Regions from separate parts of the Cupriavidus sp. GW821-FHT02F09 genome, predicted to be linked through region 2. Evidence: predicted binding sites of a transcription regulator. Region 2 holds the regulator's gene; each other region holds the start of a gene.
The links. Region 2 encodes sigma-54, which starts transcription at its own class of promoters, with help from an activator protein. Its sites were predicted from a motif close to TGGCANGNAANCTGCTTT; they were not measured.
Positions count from the first base shown of each region.

Region 1: pqqA (pyrroloquinoline quinone precursor peptide PqqA) is a predicted target of sigma-54. The motif match lies at 3,158-3,175, and genes of this name have one in related genera.
Region 3: AC07XB_RS28200 (pilin) is a predicted target of sigma-54. The motif match lies at 2,586-2,603, and genes of this name have one in related genera.

Region 1 is NZ_JBWKVH010000024.1:55,053-60,872, reverse strand. It holds gene AC07XB_RS24050 (HAMP domain-containing sensor histidine kinase) at 1-187, opposite strand, end outside; gene AC07XB_RS24045 (TonB-dependent receptor) at 338-2,902, shown strand; gene pqqA (pyrroloquinoline quinone precursor peptide PqqA) at 3,208-3,282, shown strand; gene pqqB (pyrroloquinoline quinone biosynthesis protein PqqB) at 3,363-4,277, shown strand; gene pqqC (pyrroloquinoline-quinone synthase PqqC) at 4,301-4,999, shown strand; gene pqqD (pyrroloquinoline quinone biosynthesis peptide chaperone PqqD) at 4,996-5,277, shown strand; gene pqqE (pyrroloquinoline quinone biosynthesis protein PqqE) at 5,249-5,820, shown strand, end outside.
Region 2 is NZ_JBWKVH010000008.1:102,845-108,664, forward strand. It holds gene hprK (HPr(Ser) kinase/phosphatase) at 1-971, opposite strand, end outside; gene ptsN (PTS IIA-like nitrogen regulatory protein PtsN) at 1,007-1,462, opposite strand; gene hpf (ribosome hibernation-promoting factor, HPF/YfiA family) at 1,846-2,196, opposite strand; gene AC07XB_RS12085 (RNA polymerase factor sigma-54) at 2,246-3,721, opposite strand; gene lptB (LPS export ABC transporter ATP-binding protein) at 3,858-4,643, opposite strand; gene lptA (lipopolysaccharide transport periplasmic protein LptA) at 4,690-5,334, opposite strand; gene lptC (LPS export ABC transporter periplasmic protein LptC) at 5,389-5,820, opposite strand, start outside.
Region 3 is NZ_JBWKVH010000033.1:51,964-57,783, forward strand. It holds gene sucC (ADP-forming succinate--CoA ligase subunit beta) at 1-321, shown strand, start outside; gene sucD (succinate--CoA ligase subunit alpha) at 403-1,284, shown strand; gene AC07XB_RS28195 (TerC family protein) at 1,591-2,286, shown strand; gene AC07XB_RS28200 (pilin) at 2,692-3,141, shown strand; gene AC07XB_RS28205 (Wzy polymerase domain-containing protein) at 3,246-5,117, shown strand; gene AC07XB_RS28210 (hypothetical protein) at 5,144-5,614, opposite strand; gene AC07XB_RS28215 (hypothetical protein) at 5,789-5,820, opposite strand, start outside.

The DNA of each region.
Region 1 (5,820 bases), on a different contig from region 2:
CAGCGCCGGCCTGCCCGCCCCCCTGCAGCGCCGTCAGGTGCGCCACCAGTTCGGCAGTGCGCAGCGCGCCGATGCCCTCGTGCCGCACATTGACCTGCGCCTGCCACAGTGCCGCCAGCAAGGCACAACACAAGCCGATCAGGGTCACCCACGCGGCGCGGCGCATCAGCAGCCTTGACATCTCCATGGCTCTCGCCTCCTCGCGTTTCGTCTCTTTCCTATGCATGGCGCGGCGCGCCCTGCGGCAAATCAAGTCGGGATTTTTTCCCGGCCGCAGCGGTATGGGACCTGCTTAAGCAGGAACGGATGCCCAGATAACAAGATGAGGAGACCCGCCATGACCGTTGCCCCGAGACCACCACGCCGCCCGCGCCACCCGCCCCCGCAAAAGAACCCGGGCTTGCGCCGCACCACGCTGGCACGCGCGGTCGTCCGGCTATGCCTCCCGCTCGCGGCAGGCGCGGCATCGGCCCAGCCGGACCACACCCTCTCAGCGAGTTTCGTGCCTGCAGCGCCGGCGGTGGTGGCGGCGAGCACCGCACCACTGCCCGGCCTGGCCGCGCCGCGAGATACATTGCCGATTCCGGTACAGACTGTCACGCCGGGGCACACCGGCAATACCGCGGATGGTGCCATGCTGCCGGAAGTCCAGATCGTGGCAACCGCTCCGCTGCCCGGCATCGGCGTGGACCGCGATCTGGTGCCGTACACGGTGCAGGCGGTCAGCGGCGACGACCTGAACGGCAAGCGCGCCGGCACGCTCGCCGAATACCTGGCGCGCTACTTCACCGGTGTCAACGTCAACGACATCCAGGGCAGCCCCTTCCAGTCCGACCTCACCTACCACGGCTTTCGCGCCTCACCGATCCCGGGCGCGTCGCAAGGCTTGTCGATCTACCTGGACGGCATCCGCGTCAACGAACCCTTCGGCGACGTGGTGAGCTGGGACATGATTCCCGAGGCCGCGCTGGAGAGCGTCTTGCTGGTCTCCAGCGCCAACCCTGCCTACGGCCTCAACACGCTCGGCGGCGCGCTCGCCATGACCACCCGCTCCGGCCTGACTTCGCCCGGCTTCACCGCCGACCTGTCCTACGGCAGCGGCAACCGCAAGCGCGCCGACCTGTCGGGCGGCATCCGCAGCGACAGTGGCTGGCACGCCTTCGCCGCCGGCACCCTGTTCCAGGAACAGGGCTGGCGCGATCATTCCGAGGGCCGGCTCGGCAACCTGTTCGTCAAGGCCGGGCATGCCAGCGACACCACCAGCTGGGACGTGTCCCTGCTGCACGGGCGCAGCACCCTGATCGGCAACGGCCTGGTGCCGAGCTACCGCGCGAGCGGCAATGCCCTGCTGCCCGGCCTGTATGAAAGCAACCGCGCCGCGGCGTACACCTACCCGGACAAGACCCGCAACCAGGTCACCCAGGTCGCCCTCAACGGCCGCCACTGGTTCGACGACAAGACCAGCGCCGCGATGCTCGCCTACGTTCGCACCAGCCGTCGCGACACCACCAACGGCGACATCAACCCGGACTACGACGCTTACACGGAAGACTGCGAAGACGGCTTCAACGCCGACGGCAGCCCGCGCAAGTCCCGCTGCGGCTTCACCCGGGCCGAAGGCGCCGCGCTGGACCCGGCCGTGCTCAACACCACGCATATGTGGCAGCAATCCATCGGCGTGGCGCTCAGCGCCGCCAAGGAAACCGAGCACCACCTGCTCAACGCCGGGCTGACCTTCGACCGTAGCCGCCTGACCTATTCGCAGTACGAGCAGCTCGCCACCTTCACCGACGATCGCGGCGTGGTCGCCGACCCGAATGCACCGAACGAGCTGTTCTCCGGCGTCAGCGGAACCTCGCGCGCGGTCGGCCTGTACCTGTCCGATACCTGGTCCTTGACGGCCAGCACCTTCCTCACCGCCTCGGCCAGGTGGAACCACGTCACCGTGAGCAATACGCTGCGCAACAGCGACGGCACCGAACAGCCGCAGGAGAGCTTCACCTACCGTCGGCTCAATCCCGCGCTGGGCCTGACCCAGAAGCTGGGCGGCGGCGTCTCGGTGTTCGGCGGCTACGCCCAAAACAACCGGGTGCCGACGGTGCTGGAACTGGGTTGCGCCGATCCGGCCCAGCCCTGCCGCCTGCCCGCCGGCCTGCAGGCCGACCCCTACCTCAAGCAGGTCGTGTCGCACTCCTACGAGGCGGGCGCGCGCTGGCGTCCCTCCAAGGACACCGAGGTGTCCGGCTCGTTCTACCGCATTGATAACCACGACGACATCCTGTTCCTGCGCGCGCCCAACACCCAGCAGGGCTACTTCGCCAACTTCGACCGTACCCGCAACCAGGGCTTCGACCTCTCCGCGCGGCAGCGCCTGGGCGACTTCACGCTGCGCCTCGGCTACAGCTATCTGGAGGCCACCTACCAGGCCAACGGGCAGCTCGCGGTGGGAGAGCGCACCATCGACGTCAAGCCGGGCATGCGCAGGGCCGGCCTGCCGCGGCACACCATCAAGCTGGGCGTGGACTGGCAGGCGCTGGCCGGCCTGACCCTGGGCGCCGACCTGGTTGGCGTGTCCAGCAGCGTGACCAACGGCAATGAAGACGGCCTGCGCGCCGACCCGCAGCCCGGCAAGGCGCCAAAGTACGCGGACTGGAGCACGCCCGGGTACGCCACGGTGAACCTGCGGGCGTCCTACCGCGTGAACAAGCACTTCGAGGTCTACGCGCGCGTGGCCAACCTGTTCGACCGCCGCTACGAGACCTATGGCCAGATCTCCAACGACCTGTTCCCCAACGGCAACCTGCTGCGCCCGCACGTAACGCCGGAGGACAATGCCAGCGCGCTGTTCGTCGCGCCGGGCGCACCGCGCAGCGCCTGGGTCGGGGTTGTGTACCGGATGTAGGCAGGCAGCCTGTTGCACATCTGGCCCGCGCTGTGGCAATGGCGTGACACTTTGTCCACGCCCGCGAGCACTTACCGAGAGCCTCAGGCGGGGCGTCATGTAATGCTGCGAAGCAGCATGATGCCCGCCTGGCCTGCTAGACGGAACCAGGCAAGAGGCTGCACGGCAATTGGCTTCGCCCAACGGTCGACGGCGGCGGCCGGGCATGCTTGTTGCGACACCGATGCCGACGGCAAGCAAGCTTCGCCGTTAGCTTCGCATGGACTATGCTGTACTTGCCTACCCCATCCTGAAAGGAGCCGCCAATGACCTGGACCACTCCCGCATACATCGATATGCGGTACGGATTCGAGATCACCATGTACATTGCCAACCGCTGATCCGGCGGACGGCTGGAATCCGGGAAAGCCCGCCGGCCGGCGGGCTTTTTTCTTGGCCCTGACTGGACAAACACCAGGCCATGACGACACTTCGGGTACTGGGATCGGCTGCCGGCGGCGGCTTTCCCCAATGGAACTGCAACTGCTTCAACTGCGACGGGCTGCGTCGCGGCACCATTGCCGCCACCGCACGTACGCAATCTTCGATCGCGCTATCCGAGGACGGCGTGCAATGGTTGCTGGTCAACGCCTCGCCCGACATCCTTGCGCAGATCCGCGCCACCCCGGCGCTGCAGCCGGCCCGCGCGGCGCGCGACACCGGAATCGCCGCCGTCTTGCTGATGGACGCGCAGATCGACCATGTCACCGGCCTGCTGATGCTGCGCGAGCACCGCAGCGCGCTGCCGGTCTATGCCACGGCCCCGGTGCTGCAGGACCTGAGCGAAGGTTTTCCGCTGTCCCGCATCCTGTCCCACTACTGCACCCTGGAAACCCATCCGCTGCCCCTGGACGCACGCCCCTTCACCGTGCCGCCGCTCGCGGGGCTCACCTTGCATGCGATCGCCCTGGACAGCAAACCGCCGCCCTACTCCCCCAACCGCGCTGCGCCGCAGCGTGGCGACAATATCGGCCTGCGCATCGTCAGCGCCGGCGGCAAGCGCGTGTTCTACGCGCCCGGGCTGGGCAGCATCGAGCCGCACGTGCGCGCGGAACTCGCCCAGGCCGATGTGATCCTGGTCGACGGCACTTTCTGGACCGACGATGAAATGCGGCGGCTCGGCCTGTCGTCCAAGCTGGCCCGCGATATGGGCCACCTGGCGCAGTCCGGCCCGCTCGGCATGATTGCCGCGCTGGACGAAGCGCCGGCGGCACGCAAGATCCTGATTCATATCAACAATACCAACCCGATCCTGGTAGAGGACTCGCCGGCACGCCGCGAACTGGCCGCGCACGGGATCGAGGTGGCCTATGACGGCATGGAGATCGCCCTGTGACGCCCGCACCACACCCCCAACCCATCCCGCAAGCGATCCCCGACGCCGAGCGCACGGCCTTCGAAGCGCGGTTGCGCGCGCTGGAATCGCGCTACCACATCCATCACCCCTTCAACCGGCGCATGGCGAGCGGCCAATGCTCACGCGAACAGATCCAGGGCTGGGTAGCCAACCGCTTCTACTACCAGATCAATATCCCGCTCAAGGATGCCGCCATCCTCTCGAATTGCCCCGAGCGCGAAACGCGGCGCGAGTGGGTGATACGCATCCTCGACCACGATGGCACCGCCACCGAGCCCGGCGGCATCGAAGCCTGGAGCCGCCTAGGCGAAGCCGTGGGGCTGACGCGCGAGGCGCTGTGGTCCCAACAGCTGGTGCTGCCCGGGGTGCGCTTCGCGGTGGACGCCTACGTCAATTTCGCGCGGCGCGCGCCGTGGCAGGAAGCGGTGTGCTCATCGCTCACCGAGATGTTCGCGCCCGCCATCCACAAGGAACGGCTGGCCGGCTGGCCGCAGCATTACCCGTGGATCGAAGCCGAGGGACTCAGCTATTTCCGTTCGCGCATCCCGCTGGCGCAGCGCGATGTCGACCATGGCCTGCGCGTCACGCTGGACTATTTCCGCACGCCGACCGAACAGCAGCGCGCCACGGAAATCCTGCAGTTCAAGCTCGACATCCTGTGGTCGATGCTGGACGCCATCGAAAAGGCGTATCCCATATGAACTCCCCCGCCAAGCCCGACACCGTTGCCGCCACCCCGCGGCTGGACCCGCTCTACCGCCTGCAGTGGGAAGAGGCCCAGAAAGCCTGGGTGCTGCTCTATCCTGAAGGCATGGTCAAGCTGAACGACAGCGCGGCCGCCATCCTGCAGCGCTGTGACGGCGCCCATACGCTCGACATGCTGATCGACGAACTCCAGACGTCCTTCGGCGTGCAGGGCATTGCCACCGAGGTACACACCTTTGTCAAACATGCCTGCGAACGCGGCTGGCTCGTCTGAGCCGGGCGGACCCGCCACCACGGTGGGTCCGCCTCTGTGGCTGCTGGCGGAGCTGACCTATCGCTGCCCGCTGCACTGCGCCTTTTGCTACAACCCGGTCGACTACGTGCGCCATGGGCAGGAACTGGACACGGCGAAGTGGCGCCGGGTGCTGGAGGAAGCGCGCGCGCTCGGCGCCGCCCAGCTTGGTTTTTCCGGAGGCGAGCCGCTGCTGCGCGACGACCTCGAAGACCTGGTGGGCCATGCCCGGCAACTGGGCTTCTACACCAACCTGATCACCTCCGGCGTGGGCCTGACCGATGCGCGCCTGGGCGCGCTGCGCGTGGCGGGGCTTGACCATGTCCAGCTCTCGTTCCAAGACTCCACGCGGGAGATGAACGACTTCCTGTCGAGCACCCGCACCTTCGACCTGAAGCAACGGGTGGCGAAGCTGATCAAGGCGCACGGCTACCCGATGGTGCTCAACTGCGTGCTGCACCGGCACAACCTGGCCCATGTCGGCACCATCATCGAGATGGCGCTGGAGATGGGCGCCGAATACCT
Region 2 (5,820 bases):
TAGAGTAGCCGGCCCTGACCCCGCGATGCGACATCGGCCTGCATCGCGGCGCGCTGGCGGTCCATGAAGTCGCGCAGCGTGTCGATGCCGCGCAGGCGCAGGATGGTGTTGCGCACGGCGGCCTCGACCAGCACGGCGAGATTTCGGCCGGCCGCCACCTGGATCTTGACCATGTGGATGGGCAGGCCGAGCACGTCGAGATACTGGGAGTCCAGCGGCAGGCGCTCGAATTCGCCATCGTTGCGGCGAACCAGTTGCACCACCAGCTTAAGCTTCATCTTGCGGCGTACCGCAGTCTCGCCAAAGATGGTCTTGATGTCGAGCAGGCCCAGGCCGCGCACTTCCAGCAGGTTCTGCAGCAGCGGCGGGCAGCGGCCCTCGATGAAGTCCGGCCCGAGGCGCACGAAATCGACGGCATCGTCCGCGACCAGCCCATGTCCGCGCGAGATCAGTTCCAGGCCGAGCTCGCTCTTGCCCAGGCCGGATTCGCCCATCACCAGCACACCCATGCCGAGGATGTCGAGGAATACGCCGTGCATGGTCACGCGCGGCGCGGAAATGCGCGACAGATAGAGGCGCAGGTGGTCGATCACCGCGGCCGAAGACACCGGCGTGGTGAACAGCGGTGTGGACGAGCGCGTGCAGCGCAGTTCCAGGTCGGGCGGCGGCTCCATGCCGTCGGCGATCACCAGGAACGGCGGCTCAAGCAGGATCAGCTCGCCCATCTGGCGCTTGCGCATCTCGTCATCGAGGCGCTGGTAATACGTGATTTCGGGCTTGCCCAGCACCTGGATCCGGTTCGGGTGGATCAGGTTCAAGTGGCCGACGAGATCGGCCGCGGACGTGGCTTCACGCGCGAACTCGACATCGAAGGCCCGGTCCGCGCCCTCCAGTCCTGCTACCCAGGAGAGTTTGATATCGGCTGCGTTGTCGTCGAAGATCGACTGCGAGGTGACGCCAGTGAGTTCCATTCGGGTGCTTTCAGGGACGGGCTTTCAGTGCCGGATCAAGGGTGCCATTGCGTCAGCAACTGGTGCACGTCGTCGGGGGTGGGCAGGGTAGCCAGTCCTTCGCGCATCTCGCGGTCGGACAGCAACTGGGCGATCTCGGAGAGAATTTCCAGATGCTGCTGGGTGGCCTGTTCGGGCACCAGCAGGAAGATCAGCAGCGCGACCGGCTTGCCGTCGGGCGACTCGAAGGGGATCGGCTCAGCCAGGCGCATGAAGGCGGCCAGTGGCTGCTTCAGTCCCTTGATGCGGCCGTGGGGGATCGCAACCCCCGCGCCCAGGCCGGTGGACCCGAGCGACTCGCGGGCGAACAGGTTGTCGGTCACGGTCGCGCGCGCTACGCCATGGTTGTTCTCGAAGAGGAGCCCGGCCTGTTCGAACACGCGCTTCTTGCTGGTGACGCTGACGTCGAGGTTGATGTTGCCGGGTGGCAGCAATTTAGCCAAACGATTCATGTGGAATGCGCAGGGTTTTCTAGTAAGCAGGCCCGGGGCCAGGAGGCGTCCCACCGGGCGGAAAGAGGTAAAAAACCAAGGCCCGAGGTTTCCACCGGGTGTCCCCCCATGCCGGTGTCGGGCGTCTGGCCATTATAGAGCAGGCCCGCTTCCGCTTTGTGCATTGCAATAGCCGATGCGCTCAAGCGGTGCTGCATGCACCGGAATGGCTAGGCCGGTCAACCATGTATTGCACAGCATACACTGGTACATATGCGTTGCGGAATCCCCTGTGTGGCCCGATCGGGTAGGCTGCAACGAAAAAGCCGCGCTCTGGGCGCGGCTTGATTCCATTTTTCAAGGGACTGACACCGACGGCCCGGTATGTGGGCCGCCAGGCACGGTCATTGCTGCATCTGCGATGCGGCCATCTGATACTTGACCGCTTCACGGTCGTGGCTCTGCACGCGATCCTTGTGGCGAATCACCTGCCGGTCGAGCTTGTCGACCAGTGCGTCGATAGCGGCATACAGGTCTTCATGATGCGCTTCGACAAAGATGTCCTTGCCCTTGAGATGTAGATTGATTTCCGCGTACTGCCGCCGGTCCTTTTCTTTTGTATTGTCGACAGAGAGCAGCACACTTACGCCAATGACTTGATCGAAATGCCTGACGATACGCTCCAGTTTCGTTTCCACGTACTCACGCAGAGGGGGCGTGATGTCCAAGTGGTGTCCACTGATCTTGAAGTTCATAGCGTTTCTCCTTCTGAAAGAGCTGCATCAGGCAGGCGATGCAGCTCGGCTACAAAGTCTTACGGAGATTGACCGCGGGAATCTTGAGCGCTTCGCGGTATTTGGCAACGGTACGCCGTGCTACCACAAAGCCTTGCTCGCCGAGCAATTCGGCAATCCGGCTATCGGACAAGGGGTTCCTAGCGTCTTCGGCTCCTATCAATTGCTTGATCAACGCACGGATTGCCGTTGATGAGGCCGCGCCGCCGGTTTCTGTGGATACGTGAGAGCCAAAAAAATACTTCAGCTCGAAAGTCCCCATCGGCGTTGCCATGTATTTATTGGTAGTCACCCGAGAGATGGTGGACTCGTGTAAACCCAGTGTATCGGCAATCTCCCGCAAAACCAAGGGGCGCATCGCAATTTCACCGTGGGTGAAGAAGTTCTTTTGACGTTCGACAATGGCTTGTGCGACGCGCAATATCGTGTCGAACCTTTGCTGGATATTCTTGATCAACCAGCGTGCTTCCTGCAGCTTTTGCTGCAGTCCGGCCGCGCCTGCATCGCCTTTTGCACCGCGCAAAATCTGCGCGTACATGTCGTTGATGCGTAGCCGCGGCATCACATCCGGGTTGAGGTGGGCGATCCATCCGCCGCTCAACTTTCGAACAAAAACATCAGGCACCACGAAGTCCGCTTCTGGCCGGCTGTAGGCATGGCCAGGATAGGGCGCGAGCGAGCGGATCAGTTCATGTGCGGCCTTGAGTTCCGGTTCGTCCACTTGCAGCGCCTTTTTAAGGCGCGTGTAATCGCGCACCGCCAGCAGCTCGAGGTGGTTGGTGACGATGCTCAGCGCCAGTTCGCGCTGCGGATGCTTGAGCCTGCGCAATTGCAGCGCCAGGCACTCGGCGGCGTTGCGTGCCCCGACGCCCGGCGGATCGAAGCTCTGCAGCAGCGTGAGCACAGCCTGGATCTCGTCGACCTCGAACTCGAGCTCCTCCGGCAGCTCGCTGCAGATTTCCTCGAGCGTGGTGCTCAGGTAGCCGTCATCGTCCAGGGACTCGACCAGGAAGATAGCCAGCCCTTTGTCGCGCAGGGAAATCTTGAGCGGCGCCAGCTGTTCCATGAGGTGTTCACGCAGCGTGGGCTCGGCGTCGCGCAGCTGCATCGGGGTTTTTTCGTCGTCTTCGCCTTGCGGGCGGCGGGCGAAGTCGTCCAGGCTCCAGTCGCTGCCGTAATCCTCATTGCTGTCGGAGTAGCTGTCGTCGGCTTCGGGGGCGCCATCGGGACGGTTTTCGCTGGTGCCCTGGCCATCGGCGGGCGCTGGCGCGGGCGCGCTCTGCAGGTTCACCGAGCCGTCCGAGGACACGCGCAACGGGCTGTCCAGCCAGTCGTTCTCACGCTCGAGCAAGGGGTTCTCGGTCAGCGCCTGTTCCACTTCCTGCTGCAGTTCAAGCGTGGACAGTTGCAGCAGCCGGATCGACTGCTGGAGTTGCGGCGTAAGCGCGAGATGCTGCGAGAGGCGGAGCTGTAGCGACGGTTTCATGCGACCTATTTTATGCCCAACTTCCGTACTGATGGAACGGAAATTGCTATCGCTGGTGTCGCTATGATCGTTTGAAGGATAAAAGGCGACACCGAAGCCGCCCGGGGGGGCGATGCGCGGCAGGCGCCGCGCGCCCTTACATGCGGAAGTTCTCGCCCAGGTAGACCTTGCGCACCGACTCGTTGGCGATGATGTCCTCAGGCTGCCCGGACGCCAGCACCGCGCCTTCGCTGATGATGTAGGCGTGGTCGCAGATGCCTAGCGTCTCGCGCACGTTGTGGTCGGTGATCAGCACGCCGATATTGCGTGCCTTGAGGAAGCTGACGATGCGCTGGATTTCGCCAACCGCGATCGGGTCGACGCCGGCGAAGGGCTCGTCGAGCAGGATGAAGCGCGGCGCGGAGGCCAGCGCGCGGGCGATTTCCACGCGGCGGCGCTCGCCGCCGGACAGCGACAGCGCCGGGTTGTCGCGCAGGTGGGCAATCTGCAGGTCATCCAGCAGGGTGTCCAGCCGGCGCTCGATCTCGGCCTTGCCCAGGGGTTTGCCATCGTTGAGCTGCAGCTCCAGCACTGCGCGGATGTTCTCCTGCACATTGAGCTTGCGGAACACGGAGGCTTCCTGCGGCAGGTAGGACAGGCCCATGCGCGCTCGCTCATGGATGGCCAGGCCGCTGATGTGCTTGTCGTCGAGCACGATATCGCCCTCGTCCAGCGCCACCAGCCCCACGATCATGTAGAACGACGTGGTCTTGCCCGCGCCGTTGGGGCCCAGCAAGCCGACCACCTCGCCGCTCTTCACGTCGAGCGACACGTCCTTGACCACGGTGCGCGAGCCGTAGCGCTTCTTCAGGTGGCGCACGACCAGCGTGCTGCTGTCCTTCAGGGTGGCGGGCTGGGACGGTGCGGTTTGGGTAGCGGTCATGAAGGTGAAGTCAGAATCCGTGGATCAGGGACGTGGCGGCGTCAGGTCAGGGGTTGACGGGGGCAGCTGCCGGCTTGAGCGGCAGCGGATTGGCTGCGGCACCGCTGGCGGGCTGCTCCTGGCGCGGCGACAACACGGCGCGCACGCGGCCCGACGGGCTGCCCGCGGTCGCGTTCTCGGCGCCGCCGCTGGCCGTGTAGAACTCGTTGCGGCTGTCATAGGTGATCACCGCGCCGCGGATCTCGTCGACCAGCTTGGCGCCGGCCAGGCGGGCCATGCGGGCGCGCCCGATCAGCTTGGACAACTCCTGCTTGCCGTCATATTCGATGCGGTCGCCCCAGCCATCGATGTACTCGTCGACGTTGTCGCGCTTCTGGCGGATATAGGCTTGCTTGCCGCCCTTGGAGGTCGCGACCGCGTACTGGTAGCCCTCGGGATCGGTACGGACTTCGGCTGCGTCGGATTTGAGCACCATGGTGCCCTTGGTCAGCACCACGTTGCCAGTCAGTACATAGACCTGCTTGACGTCATCGTAGCTGGCATTGTCGGCCTCCAGGACCAGCGGCTTTTCGCGGTCGGCCTTTTCGGCGCTGGCGGGCGCGGCCAGCGTGAGGCCCAGGACGGCGGCCAGCGTCAGCAAAGCGGCCGTGCTGCGGCGCAGACAGGACGAAGTCGTCGGGAATGGATTCATGTTGGCGTGATGGCGGTTGACGCGGGCGGTTGGTGCCCGCGGGCGGCTTCGGGGCTACTTCGTGGGACTCGCCGGCGGCGGCCCCGTGATGATGGTGCCGCGTACGTTACCCAGCAATTGTACTTCGCGAGTGACATTGTTGAAGACCAGGCCGTTGGCGGTCATCACCGACGGGCCGCGGGTCAGCTTGACAGCCTTGTCGGTCTTGACGATGTCATCGTTCACCAGCACCTGGAAATACTCCGAGGCGGCCGTCATCTGCGGATCCTTGGCGGGGTCGGGGCCCTGGGTACGCACGATGAAGGCATTGCCGAACAGGTCGATGACCGAGCCTTCCGCGTTCATCGTGCCGCGATCAGAGTGGCCGGTGACGGGCGGACGGTCGATTTCATAGGAGCGCATGGCCGGGCGTGTCACTTCGTAGGTCTGGTCGTCCTCGAAGTGGATCATCTTGTCGCCGGTGAAGCGCAGCTTGGTGTTGCCGTC
Region 3 (5,820 bases), on a different contig from region 2:
CCGGCCAACTTCCTGGACGTGGGCGGCGGTGCCACCACCGAGAAGGTGACCGAAGCCTTCAAGCTGATGCTGAAGAACCCGAACCTGAAGGCCATCCTGGTCAACATCTTCGGCGGCATCATGCGTTGCGACGTGATCGCCGAAGGCGTGATCGCTGCATCCAAGGCCGTGTCGCTGTCCGTGCCGCTGGTCGTGCGCATGAAGGGCACCAACGAAGAGATCGGCAAGAAGATGCTGGCCGACTCGGGCCTGCCCATCATCGCCGCCGATACCATGGAAGAAGCTGCCCAGAAGGTCGTGGCTGCTGCCGCGGGCAAGTAAGCCAGACGCGAACACGAACGCCAGCAGCGCGCCGGGGCCAGGCCTTCGCGCGCTGCTTTGAGCCAAGCAAAGGATTACAGCATGTCGATTCTGATTAATAAAGACACCAAGGTCATCACCCAGGGCATCACCGGCAAGACCGGCCAGTTCCACACCCGTGGCTGCCGCGACTATGCCAACGGCAAGAACTGCTTCGTTGCCGGCGTGAACCCGAAGAAAGCGGGCGAAGACTTCGAAGGCATTCCCATCTACGCAAGCGTCAAGGATGCCAAGGCATCGACCGGCGCCACCGTGTCCGTGATCTACGTGCCGCCCGCAGGCGCCGCTGCCGCCATCTGGGAAGCCGTTGACGCTGACCTGGACCTGGTGGTCTGCATCACCGAAGGCATCCCCGTGCGCGACATGATGGAGCTCAAGGACAAGATGGCCAAGGGCAACAAGAAGACCCTGTTGCTGGGACCGAACTGCCCGGGCCTGATCACGCCTGACGAGATCAAGATCGGCATCATGCCGGGCCACATCCACCGCAAGGGCCGCATCGGCGTGGTGTCGCGCTCGGGCACGCTGACCTATGAAGCAGTCGGTCAGCTGACCGCGCTGGGCATGGGCCAGTCGTCGGCAGTCGGCATTGGTGGCGACCCCATCAACGGCCTGAAGCACATCGACATCATGAAGATGTTCAACGACGATCCCGAAACGGACGCCGTGGTCATGATCGGCGAAATCGGTGGTCCGGACGAAGCCAACGCGGCTTACTGGATCAAGGAAAACATGAAGAAGCCGGTGGTTGGCTTCATCGCTGGCGTGACCGCGCCTCCGGGCAAGCGCATGGGCCACGCCGGCGCGCTGATCTCGGGCGGTGCCGACACGGCGCAAGCCAAGCTGGAAATCATGGAAGCCTGCGGTATCAAGGTCACCAAGAACCCGTCGGAAATGGCTCGCCTGCTCAAGTCGATCCTGTAAATACCGATCTGCAGCCTCCCGCCTCCGGGCGGGAAAGCTTGCCGGAGCCGGAGCGCTCGCGTGACTGCGACCGCACACCGGCTCTCCATGCCCCCGCCTCCGTGCGGGGGCATGTCATTCTGGAGTACCGTTACCTAGGGTATCTCCCAAGGTGCGCGACATGCCGATTGAAACCGAATCGAAAGCTTGATACGGTAAATCTTCATGTCTGAAGACTCAGACATCCGAAATTCCGCATGCGGCACAGTTGTTGGTGATGCAATGTGGCGTTCGAATCATAATTTAAGAAACTCGAGGAGCTTTACCGTGGAACTGCTGTCCTCCACCGCTTTCTGGATTGCGTTGGGATCCATCATCCTGACCAACATCGTGCTATCCGGCGACAACGCCGTGGTGATCGCGCTGGCCTCCCGCAACCTCCCGCCCGCCCAGCAGAAGAAGGCCATCTTCTGGGGCAGCGCCGCCGCCATCATCATGCGGGTGGTGCTCACGGTAGCCGCGGTCAAGCTGCTGAGCCTGCCGTACCTGAAGATCGTCGGCGCCATCCTGCTGGTCTACATCGGCGTGCAACTGCTCACCGGCGATGACGACGAAGAAGGCCACTCGGCCAAGGACAACATCTGGGCCGCGATCCGCACCATCCTGATCGCCGACCTGGTGATGTCGCTCGACAACGTGGTGGCCGTGGCCGCCGCAGCGCAGAAGGGGCCGGAAGGCAGCCAGCTGATGCTGCTGATCCTGGGCCTGGGCCTGTCGATCCCCCTGATCGTGTTCGGCAGCACCATCTTGCTCAAGGTCATGGACCGCTTCCCCATCATCATCGTGCTGGGCGCCGCGCTGCTGGGCTACCTGGCCGGTGAAATGCTGGTCAGCGACCCGGTGGACGCCGCGTGGTTCGAGATGCACGTGCCGCATGCTCACCTGGTGTTCGGCGTGATCGGCGCCGCGCTGGTGGTGGTGGTTGGCAAGCTGCTGAGCAGGCGAGCGCCACAGACGGCCTGATGGGCTGTGACCCGTCCTGGGACGGGTTTGTAGATGAGGTGGTGCCCCGTTCGTTGGGGCACTGCCGGACAGACGGGTGGCCCGGGAGCCGCCCGTTTTGTTTTTGGGCCGTAGCGCAGGCCACTTAGCGGATTCGGCGGTGATTTCAGTGCGGTTTCAGACTGACTTAAGCCAAAACGTAGGCTTACTGACCCGCCGCGTCATACTTAGTGACAAAATTTGCGCGGGATCAACACCCGGAAGGGCCTGAAGTGGCGAAAATTGTCACTCGCCGACGAGACATCAAGACTTGGCGGCGCTGGCACGCTAAGTGCTAAGAACGTACAGCATCACATGAAACAAGATGTTTCGATTTGTATCCAAAATTCCTTCGAGGGGTCAATCATGCAACAACGGGTTCAACAAATGAAAAAACTGGGCCGCCGAGCTCAGAAGGGCTTCACGCTGATCGAACTGATGATCGTGGTTGCTATTATCGGTATCTTGGCGGCGATTGCTATTCCCCAATATCAAGACTACGTGACGCGTAGCAAGTGGACGGAAGTGTACACAAACGTGCAGCCTCTGAAGCAGGCGATCGCTGAATGCAGTCAAACAAACAGCGGTGTGATTGCGGCTAAGTGCGACACTCTTGCACTTCTGACGGCTGCAACTGGCTACGCAGCACTTCCGGCTCCTACGAACGCTACCGTGTCTATCACGGCGGGAACTGGCGCAATTGTGATGACAGGTAAGGCAGCCTTGGCTGGCTGTGAAGTCACTTATACTCCGGATCTCACTAACTCAAACGTAATCGCGTGGCCTGCTACTGACACGGGCGCGACTGTTTGCAGCAAGTCTAAGACTGGCGTCTAAATTTAACACTGCCCTACACGAAAGCGCCTTCGGGCGCTTTTTTTTTTCCCACTCCCCAAGCTATCATCCGCCTTCTGCCCACAAGGCATAACAAGGCACCCCACATGCTGCCCTCCCGGTCAGCCATCCCTCTCAGCTTCCTCGCCGTAGCGGTCACGCTACCGCTGCTGGTCTCCCGGCACACGCTCCCCCTCGCCACCTTCTATGGCGAATGGACTTCGGCATTGCTGTTTGCGCTCGCCGTCATCGTGCTAGGCGCCTCGGTGCAGCGGCAAGGCAGGGGCACGGCCTACCAGGCGGCTGCCGCCCAGTTCCCCTGGATCATTCTCTTTCCCCTCTGGCTGATTGCCACGGGCATCACGCAAACGCTGACCGGCATGGCCGATGTGTCGGGCAGCCGGTTGCTGACTGAGCTCTCGCTGGCGCTGGGCGCCGCGGTGATGTGGGCTGCCTGGCGCCAGGGCCGTGCCGCGTCGTCCGTGGAGCGGCAGGCGATGGTGGATGTGCTGGCCATCGCCTGGCTGGTGGCCGGGTTGCTGGGCACGCTGGCGCAATGGGTGCAGGTGTTTGGCCTGGAGCCGGACACGCTGGGGATGGTGTCCACTTACTTTTACGACGATAACCGCCGTCTGTGGGGCAACCTGAACCAGCCGAACCACCAGGCTACGGTGCAAGGTATCGCGCTGGCGGCGGCTGTCTGGCTGGCGGCGCGCGGGTGGTTGCGGGTGCCGGCCTGGCTGGCGGCGGCGGTGCTGTTGGTGAGCGGGATCGTGCTGTCCGGCTCGCGCACGGGTGTGTTGCATGTGGGGCTGGCCGCGGTTTATGCGCTGGTGGCTGCCTGGATGGCGCGGGGCGGGGCGGCGTTTGGCGGTCCGGGCGACCCGGGCGGGTTCGCAGGCAGCATGCAGCGCGCCGGCCACGCCGGGCGCAACCCCATGCGGCGTCCCGCCGGGCTGGCGTTTGCCGCGGTGGCCATGGTGGTTTTGCTGCTGGTCTTGCAGCCGGCGATCAAGAGCGCTGGACAGGCGATGGACTGGCGCCTCTTCGATACCGTGGCGCAGATGCAGGGGGGCGATCAGCTCTCGTGGCGCGCCGCGATGTGGACGCACGCGTGGGCGATGTTCCGCGCCCACCCATGGCTTGGGGTGGGATGGGGTGAGTATGGCTGGGCGCAGTTCCAGCAGCTCGCGCAGGTGGGCGTGAAAGTCGAGATGTCGCTGCATGCGCACAATGCCGTGCTGGATATGCTGGCCAAGATGGGCGTGATCGGCGCGGCGGGCGTGTTCCTGAGCCTGCTGGCGTGGCTATGGCGCGTGGCGCGCCAGCGCTTGTGGCGCGGGGATGCGCGCGAGCGCGCGCAGACGGGGCTGGTGCTGACCTGGCTGGCGATGCTATGCGCGCATTCGATGCTGGAGTACCCGCTGCACTACTTGTATTTTGTGTTGCCGTTCTGCTTCATGCTGGGCTGGCTGGAGCCATCGGGGTTCGGCCGCCTGCGCGTGCCGCGCGGGTTTGCCGTGCTGGCGGGCCTGGCATTCGCCGGCGTGGCGGCAGCCATCCTGACGACCATGTGGCAGGACTACCGCCGTGCGGAGGCGCGCGAGTACGCCCGTGCCGAGCGCCGGGCCGCATTGCCGATGCCGAACTTCTGGTTCCGGCAGGCTGCCGCGTCGGACGCGATCGAGGAGGCCAGGATCACGCCGGAGAACGCCGCGCAGTTGCTTGGCGCCCATATCGCCGCGGTGCACCTGTTGCCGACCCCGACGCTGATCTCGCGCACCGCCTGGCTGATGGCGCTGACCGGCGACCCGGTGCAGGCCCGGGCGTGGCTGGAGCGCCTGCGCTTTTACTTTGCGGGGGATGAGGCTAACCAGTTCGCGGAACTTGCCCGCGCCTGCGCCGAAGTCGACGCGGCGGCGCGGCCGCGGGATTTCTGCGACTGGGTGCAGCTGCGCGCTAAACGCAAACCGGGGTGAGCCTTCCTAAGCTGCGCCGCGCCAGCTTATTGCGGGGCGTAGCCCGGGGGCGGCGGAGGCGGATAGTAATACGTTGGCGCAGCAGCCGGACGCGGGGCCGAGGCCATGCGCCCGTAGACCGGCACCCGGTTGCCGCTTGCGTACATGCATTGCACATACGCAGCGTCGTACTGGCGCTGGCTGCCATAGCCGGCATATTGGGCGTTGCCTGCCCCTACCGCCGCGCCGGTAAGCAGGCCGACACCCGCGCCCACCGCCGCGCCCGTGCCGCCATTGAAGGCCGCGCCGGCCGCCGCGCCCAGCGCGGTGCCCACCACGGCGCTGCCTACCGCGCTATTGGCGGCCGCCTGGTTGGCGGTGACGCCACCCACCTGTCCAAAGGCGAACTGGCGGCAGTTGTTGTCGTCGGCCCGGAACTGGTCGAAGTTCTTGCCGGTGCCCGGCAGCACCATCACGCTTGGGCCGCTGGGCATCACCGCGCACCCGGCCAGCACCATCGCCGCGAGCGGAAGGCTCAGCAGGATTGGCAGGCTGGGGCGGTTGAAGTGGTTAAGGACTTTCATCTCGGCACCTCGGTACTTCGGTCATCGATTATGGTCCGCGCGCGTCGGCGCGCCGCGCCGTGAGCGCTTCGGGCATTTGCCTGTCAGGCATCAGGCAAGCAGCAGGCGCTAGGCGGGTGGCTGTGCCGGCACCTTATGCC